DNA from 2 places in the Streptomyces sp. NPDC050528 genome. Region 2 is predicted to be linked to the other one. Evidence: riboswitches for the same ligand, from Rfam matches in the RefSeq annotation. Region 2 holds a riboswitch; the other holds the start of a gene.
The links. Region 2 has a riboswitch for glycine ahead of gcvT (glycine cleavage system aminomethyltransferase GcvT). Riboswitches for the same ligand answer to the same signal wherever they lie in the genome.

Region 1 (3,909 bases), on a different contig from region 2:
AGGAGGATCTGTTCGCGCAGGCCGCGGGAGAGCCCGTCCTTCTTGACGAGGAGCACACGGAGGAGGAGCCGGGTGAGGAGCCGGCGGCGCCCGTGGAGCGGCGCTGGCCCGCGGGGCACGATGTGCGTCATGCCGGGTTCGGGCATGGGTGGGTGCAGGGGAGCGGGCTGGGGCGGGTCACCGTCCGGTTTGAGACGCCGGAGGACGTCGGGCCGGGGCGGGTGCGGACGTTCCGGACCGACGATCCGGAGTTGGAGCCGGCGGAACCGTTGCCGTTGGTGACACGGGGGGCGGGGGGCTTGCCTGGGGCGCCTGTGCCGTTGGTGGCGCCGGGCTTCGGTGTTCCGTCGGGTGAGTCGCCGGTGTTGGTGGAGTCGAGTCCCGGTGTTCCACAGGCCGAGCCGCCGTCATCCGACGCGTCCCGTAACGGCCTCACGCCTACTGCGCCCACGCCGTTGGTGGCGACTCACCCCGATGCCCCGTCTGCCGCCTACTCGCCGTCGGAGGCTCGAAGACCCGGCGATGACGAGGGCCCCAGTGACGACCCGGATCAGGTGTCGTCCGATCCCGCCAGTTTGCCGAAGTCGTGGTCCGGGAGGGACGGGGGTGGGGCCACGTCGAGGCCGTAGTGGTGGTAGAGCTGGAGTTCCTGGTCGGGGGAGAGGTGGCGGCCCACTCCGAAGTCGGGGGCGTCCTTGATCAGGGAGCGGTCGAAGGGGATGTGCAGGGTGCCTTCGATCAGTTCGCTGGGCTCCAGGGGGACGAAGGCGTCTCTGGAGAACAGGCCGGTGCGTATGGCCGCCCACTCCGGTACGCCGGTCGCGTCGTCGAGGTAGACCTCGTCGATCGTGCCGATCTTGGCGCCGGTGCGGTCGAACGCCTTGCGGCCGATCAGGTTGCGCGGATCGATATCGGTCTGCACGGGCCCTCCTCCTGGTCGCAACTCATCCGTAGACACTACAAAAGAGCACATTCAGGCCGGTGGCCACTCGAAAGCCCGGCTCCAGTGCTCGCTGGTAGGCTGGCCAGCGGCTGCTGACCCCGCGCGGGAGAGTCCTCCAGACTTCATCGGAGGCGCCGAAGGAGCAACTCCTCCCCGGAATCTCTCAGGCTCACGTACCGCACGGACGAGGTCACTCTGGAAAGCAGGGCGGGTACCGACGAAGGCACTCGCTCTCACCGACGGTGAAAACCGGGTTCCTTCGGGATGCCCGGTGAAGCTCTCAGGTTGAGATGACAGAGGGGGAGGCCGTCCGGGCACCCCACAGCCGTGGTGTCCCTCGAAGGTCGTGTCTGACCAGGAGGCCTCCGCAATGACCGCCCCTCGCATTCCGCTCTCCGAGCTCGAACAGGGCATTCCGTTCGAGCAGCGTCACATCGGCCCCGACCAGGAGGCGCGGGCCAAGATGCTCGCGCAGGTCGGCTACGGCTCGCTCGACGAGCTCACGGCCGCCGCCGTCCCGGACGTGATCAAGAACGCCGACTCCCTCGACCTGCCGGGCGCCCGCACCGAGGCCGAGGTGCTGGCCGAACTGCGCTCCCTCGCGGACCGCAACGAGGTCCTCGGTTCCATGATCGGCCTCGGGTACTACGGGACCTTCACCCCGCCCGTCATCCTGCGCAACGTGATGGAGAACCCGGCTTGGTACACGGCCTACACGCCGTATCAGCCGGAGATCTCCCAGGGGCGGCTCGAAGCGCTGCTGAACTTCCAGACCATGGTCGCCGACCTCACCGGGCTGCCCACCTCCGGTGCCTCCCTGCTCGACGAGGGCACGGCCGCCGCGGAGGCCGTGGCGCTGTCGCGGCGTATGGGCAAGAACAAGAAGGGGCTGTTCCTGGTCGACGCGGACGCGCTGCCGCAGACCATCGCCGTGATCGAGACCCGTGCCGAGCCGGCCGGTGTCGAGGTCGTCGTCGCCGACCTCAGCGAGGGTATCCCGGCGGACATCGCCGAGCGCGAGATCAACGGCGTGCTCGTGCAGTACCCGGGTGCCTCCGGCGCCGTACGCGACATCAAGCCGTTGATCGAGCAGGCGCACGGGCTGGGCGCGCTGGTGACCGTCGCCGCCGATCTGCTCGCGCTGACGCTGCTGAAGTCGCCGGGTGAGTTGGGGGCGGACATCGCGGTCGGTACGACGCAGCGGTTCGGGGTGCCGATGGGCTTCGGCGGGCCGCACGCCGGATACATGGCCGTGCACGAGAAGTTCGCGCGCAGCCTGCCGGGGCGGCTCGTGGGCGTGTCCGTGGATGCCGACGGGCACAAGGCCTACCGGCTTGCTCTGCAGACGCGTGAGCAGCACATCCGTCGGGAGAAGGCCACCAGCAACATCTGTACCGCCCAGGTGCTTCTCGCGGTGATGGCCGGGATGTACGCCGTTTATCACGGGCCCGAGGGGCTCAAGGGCATCGCGCGGCGGACGCATCGGTACGCCACGATCCTTGCTGCCGGGCTCGCTGGTGGTGGTGTCGAGGTCGTGCACGGGGGCTACTTCGACACGCTGACTGTGCGGGTTCCGGGACGGGCCGCCGAGGTTGTCGCCGCCGCACGCGAGGACGGGGTCAACCTGCATCTCGTGGATGCCGACCAGGTGTCCATCGCCTGCGACGAGACCACGACCCGTGACCAACTGGCCGCCGTATGGACCGCGTTCGGGGTCGACGGGGACATCGAGGCGCTGGACGTGTCGGCCGAGGACACGTTGCCCGCCGGGTTGCTGCGTAGCGATGCCTTCCTTACGCACCCTGTCTTCCGGGACCACCGTTCCGAGACCGCGATGCTGCGGTATCTGCGGCGGCTCGCCGACCGGGACTACGCGCTCGACCGGGGCATGATTCCGCTGGGTTCCTGCACGATGAAGCTCAACGCGACCACCGAGATGGAGCCGGTGACCTGGCCCGAGTTCGGGCAGTTGCACCCGTTCGCGCCGGCCGAGCAGGCGCAGGGGTACCTCACGCTCATCCGGGAGTTGGAGGAGCGGCTTGCCGAGGTCACCGGGTACGACAAGGTGTCGTTGCAGCCGAATGCGGGTTCGCAGGGCGAGTTGGCCGGGTTGCTTGCTGTTCGTGGGTATCACCGGGCCAATGGGGACGAGCAGCGGACTGTGTGTCTGATTCCGTCGTCCGCGCATGGGACCAACGCCGCGAGCGCTGTGATGGCCGGGATGAAGGTCGTCGTCGTGAAGACCGCCGAGGACGGTGAGATCGACGTCGAGGATCTGCGGGCGAAGATCGAGCAGTACCGTGACGAGTTGTCGGTGCTGATGATCACGTACCCGTCCACGCACGGTGTGTTCGAGGAGCATGTCGCCGACATCTGTGCGCAGGTGCACGAGGCGGGTGGGCAGGTCTACGTCGACGGGGCCAACCTCAACGCCCTTGTGGGGCTTGCGAAGCCGGGGCATTTCGGTGGGGACGTCTCGCATCTGAATCTGCACAAGACGTTCTGCATTCCGCATGGTGGTGGCGGGCCGGGGGTCGGGCCTGTGGGTGTGCGGGCGCATCTGGCGCCGTATCTGCCCAACCATCCGTTGCAGCCTGCGGCTGGGCCGGAGACGGGAGTTGGGCCTATCTCGGCGGCGCCCTGGGGTTCCGCGGGGATTCTGCCGATCTCTTGGGCTTACGTTCGGCTCATGGGTGGGGAGGGGTTGAAGCGGGCTACGCAGGTGGCTGTGCTCAGCGCCAACTACATTGCCAAGCGGCTTGAGCCTCACTACCCCGTGCTCTACACCGGGCCGGGTGGGCTTGTCGCGCACGAGTGCATCATCGATCTGCGGCCGATCAGCAAGGCGACGGGTGTCAGTGTTGACGACATCGCGAAGCGGCTCATCGACTACGGGTTCCATGCGCCGACGATGTCGTTCCCGGTGGCCGGGACGTTGATGATCGAGCCGACGGAGTCCGAGGACC
Region 2 (3,909 bases):
CGACGGAACTCCGCGAAGTCCAGCTGGCGCGGGTACGCCGACCAGCCCGCGATGATGACCTTCGGGCGGTGTTCCTTGGCGAGCTTCTCCAGCTCGGCCATGTCGACCAGACCGGTCGTCGGGTCCACGTGGTAGGCGACCACGTCGAACTGCTTGCCGGAGAAGTTCAGTCGCATCCCGTGGGTCAGGTGACCCCCGTGCGCCAGGTCCAGGCCGAGGATGGTGTCGCCGGGCTGGGCCAGCGCGAAGAGCGCGGCCTGGTTCGCGGAGGCGCCCGAGTGCGGCTGCACATTGGCGTACTCGGCGCCGAACAGCTCCTTGACCCGGTCGATCGCGATCTGCTCGGCCACGTCAACGTACTCGCAGCCGCCGTAGTAACGACGGCCCGGGTACCCCTCCGCGTACTTGTTGGTGAGGACCGAGCCCTGCGCCTCCATGACCGCGACCGGAGCGAAGTTCTCCGATGCGATCATCTCCAGCGTGGACTGCTGCCGGCGCAGTTCGGAGTCGACCGCGGCGGCGATGTCCGGGTCGAGCTCGTGCAGGGGCGTGTTCAGTACAGACATGTGGGTGTACGACTCCTCAGCCGGCGGAAAACGCGGTGTACTCGTCGGCGGAGAGCAGGTCGCCCGGCTCCTCCGCGACGCGCACCTTGAAGAGCCAACCCCCCTCGAAGGGGGCCGAGTTGACCAGCGAGGGGTCGTTCACGACGTCCTCGTTGATCTCGGTGACCTCGCCGCCGACGGGCGAGTACAGGTCGGACACCGACTTCGTCGACTCCAGCTCACCGCAGGACTCGCCCGCGGTCACCGTGGAGCCGACGTCGGGGAGCTGGGCGTAGACGACATCGCCGAGCGCGTTGGCCGCGTACTCGGTGATGCCGACCGTCGAGACGCCGTCCTCGGCGACCGACAGCCACTCGTGCTCCTTGCTGTAGCGCAGCTGCTGGGGGTTGCTCATGGCCTGAATTCTCCTGTACGCGGGGGAGTGCTGATGAATGGGGGACTGCATACGGGCATCGACGGACAGGGCGGTCCGCCCCTGGTCACCCGGATCACAGACGTGACGCTACGACGACTGTCACTTCTCGCGCTTGTAGAACGGCAGCGCCACGACCTCGTACGGCTCGTGACTGCCCCGGATGTCCACGCCGACACCGGTCGTACCCGGCGCCGAGTGCGCGGCGTCGACGTAGGCCATGGCGATGGGCTTGCCCAGGGTGGGGGAGGGGGCGCCGGAGGTGACCTCGCCGATGACCTGGCCGTCGGCGACGACGGGGTACCCGGCGCGCGGGACCCGGCGGCCCTCCGCGACGAGTCCGACGAGGACGCGCGGGGGCTGCGAGGCGGCGCGTTCGGCGGCGGCCTCCAGGGCGCCGCGCCCGACGAAGTCGCCGTCCTTCTCGAACTTCACGACCCGGCCGAGCCCGGCGTCGAAGGGGGTGAGGGAGGTCGACAGCTCGTGGCCGTAGAGCGGCATCCCGGCCTCCAGGCGCAGGGTGTCGCGGCAGGACAGGCCGCACGGGATCAGGCCGACCCGCGCCCCGGCCTCGGTCAGCGCGAGCCACAGCTTCTCCGCGTCGGCGGGGGAGACGAACAGCTCGAAGCCGTCCTCGCCGGTGTAGCCGGTACGGGCGATCAGCGCGGGGACGCCCGCGACCGTACCGGGCAGACCGGCGTAGTACTTCAGGCCGTCGAGGTCGGCGTCGGTGAGCGACTTGAGGATGCCGGGGGACTCGGGACCCTGGACGGCGAGCAGCGCGTAGGCGTCACGGTCGTCGCGGACCACGGCGTCGAAGCCGGCGGCCCGCTCGACCAACGAGTCCAGGACAATCTGGGCGTTGGAGGCGTTGGCGACGACCATGTATTCGGTCTCCGCGAGCCGGTAGACGATGAGGTCGTCGAGGATGCCGCCGTCGGCCCGGCAGATCATGGTGTAGCGGGCGCGGCCGAGGCCCACGGAGGCGATGTTGCCGACGAGGGCGTAGTTGAGGAGCTGGGCGGCCTGCGGTCCGGTGACCGTGATCTCGCCCATGTGGGAGAGGTCGAAGAGGCCGGCCTTCGTGCGGACGGCGAGGTGCTCGTCGCGCTCCGAGCCGTAGCGCAACGGCATGTCCCAGCCGGCGAAGTCGGTCATCGTGGCACCGAGCGAGCGGTGCAGCGCGTCGAGCGCGGTACGGCGCTTCTCAGGGGTGGCAGTACTGCTCATCGGTCGGGTCTCCCAAGGCATGACGGCGAGGTCGTTCCTCCCCATCTGTCATCGGGACCTGAGAGGTTCGCCATGACCGAGCGGGACACGCACGGGCCATGGGTTGCACCTTGGGTGGGACCACCGTCGCCGGCGGTCCGCTTTTCAGATGTGCCTCGCCCGCGCGGTAACGGGGCCTGAGAGATTCAAGGGAGGGACTTGCTCCTTCGGCGCCCCAGGCGTCGTACGACTGACGACGTATGTCTGGGGACTCTCCCGCGCGGATTCAAGCGGCCGGTATGCAGTTAGGCGGGCACATCATCGCACAGGCTTTGTAACAGGCCTGTGGCCGGAAGCGAACGGAACCGCGAGACACCGTGCATTACCTTCTCTTTACGTTCAGTGGGGAGAACCTTTCCTGACCCCGCAGGGAGGACGATCACGGTGACAAGGACCACGGTGTACGCCACGACCTCGGCCGCGGCGCTGCCCAAGCAGCCCTCGGCCCCGGCCAGAGAGGCATGCCCGGCGCGCCCGGTACCCGTCGTCCGCGATCTCCGCGAGCGCGCGGGGCACAGCCCGCACGGTCTCCGCTTCGGCCCCCGCGACCTGGTCGTGGTCACCGGCCTGCCCGGCAGCGGCAAGTCCACGCTGATGCGGCGCGCGGTGGCGGGCGGCGACGGGGTCCGCGTCGACAGCCAGGACACCCGGGACCGCTGGGACGCCCGCATGTCCGGCGCCCTCCCGTACGCGGTCTACCGCCCCCTGGTCCGCCTCGCGCACTACGCCGGACTGCGCCGAGCCCTGCGCTCCGCGTCCGGCGCAGTCGTGCACGACTGCGGTACGCAGACCTGGGTGCGCGGCTGGCTGGCCCGCGCCGCCGGGCGCCGGGGCGGCACGCTGCACCTGGTGTTCCTCGACGTCACCCCGGGCACCGCGCTCGGCGGCCAGCGCGAGCGCGGGCGCGGAGTCTCGCGGTACGCGTTCCTGCGCCACCGCAGGGCGGCCGCCCGCCTGTTGCGCGCGGTGGAGCGCGGTGATCTGCCCCGGGGCGTCGGCTCGGCGGTCCTCCTGGACCGGGACGCGGCGGACGTGCTGCGCCGGATCGACTTCGCGGACTGAACCGCTAGCCTTTTCAGCCACAGCAGGGTTACAGCAGGCGGTTTCACCAGCAGGCGGTAGGTAGATGGACTTCCCGGCGGACTTCCCCGGTCAGGCGTACCCCCACCCGCATCCGCACGGCGGATGGCCGGGCAACGAGCTGGAGGAGGTGCTCTCGGTGTCCCTCGGCATGCCCTCGGCGGGCGGCCGGATCATCGAGGTGCTCGGCCGCAGCTTCATCTGGATCCCGCTGCCCAGCGGCGGCGGCCCGCAGAGCGGCCCCCTGGACCTGCCCACGCTGGAGATCGACGGGCAGGCGTACGTCCCGGTCTTCAGCTCCGAGGAACAGTTCCGCCAGGTCGTCGGCTCGCACCTGTCGTTCACGATCGCGCCCGCGGTGGAGTTCGCCCGCGGGCTGCCCCCGCAGGTCGGCATCGCGGTGAACCCGGACGGCGTGGTCGGCGTACCCCTCCCGCCCCCCGCCGTGGCCGAGCTGTGCCGCATCGGCCGCACCGCCCTCGACGGCCCCACCAGCGGCGGCCGCGTCCGCCTCTTCGAACCCGACTGGCAGGACGACCCGGTCGACTTCCTCGCCGCCGCCTCCGCCGAGTTCGCGGCGAT

Region 1: it holds a riboswitch for glycine, as region 2 does, so the genes downstream of both, gcvP (aminomethyl-transferring glycine dehydrogenase) here and gcvT (glycine cleavage system aminomethyltransferase GcvT) in region 2, are expected to answer to the same signal.

What each region holds. Positions count from the first base shown of each region.
Region 1 is NZ_JBITHH010000007.1:597,816-601,724, reverse strand. It holds gene ACIBK4_RS26640 (DNA polymerase IV) at 1-629, shown strand, start outside; gene ACIBK4_RS26635 (PRC-barrel domain-containing protein) at 551-922, opposite strand; glycine riboswitch at 1,037-1,132, shown strand; gene gcvP (aminomethyl-transferring glycine dehydrogenase) at 1,314-3,909, shown strand, end outside.
Region 2 is NZ_JBITHH010000001.1:459,536-463,444, reverse strand. It holds gene glyA (serine hydroxymethyltransferase) at 1-566, opposite strand, end outside; gene gcvH (glycine cleavage system protein GcvH) at 583-960, opposite strand; gene gcvT (glycine cleavage system aminomethyltransferase GcvT) at 1,081-2,208, opposite strand; glycine riboswitch at 2,363-2,476, opposite strand; gene ACIBK4_RS02200 (AAA family ATPase) at 2,626-3,309, shown strand; gene ACIBK4_RS02195 (enhanced serine sensitivity protein SseB) at 3,374-3,909, shown strand, end outside.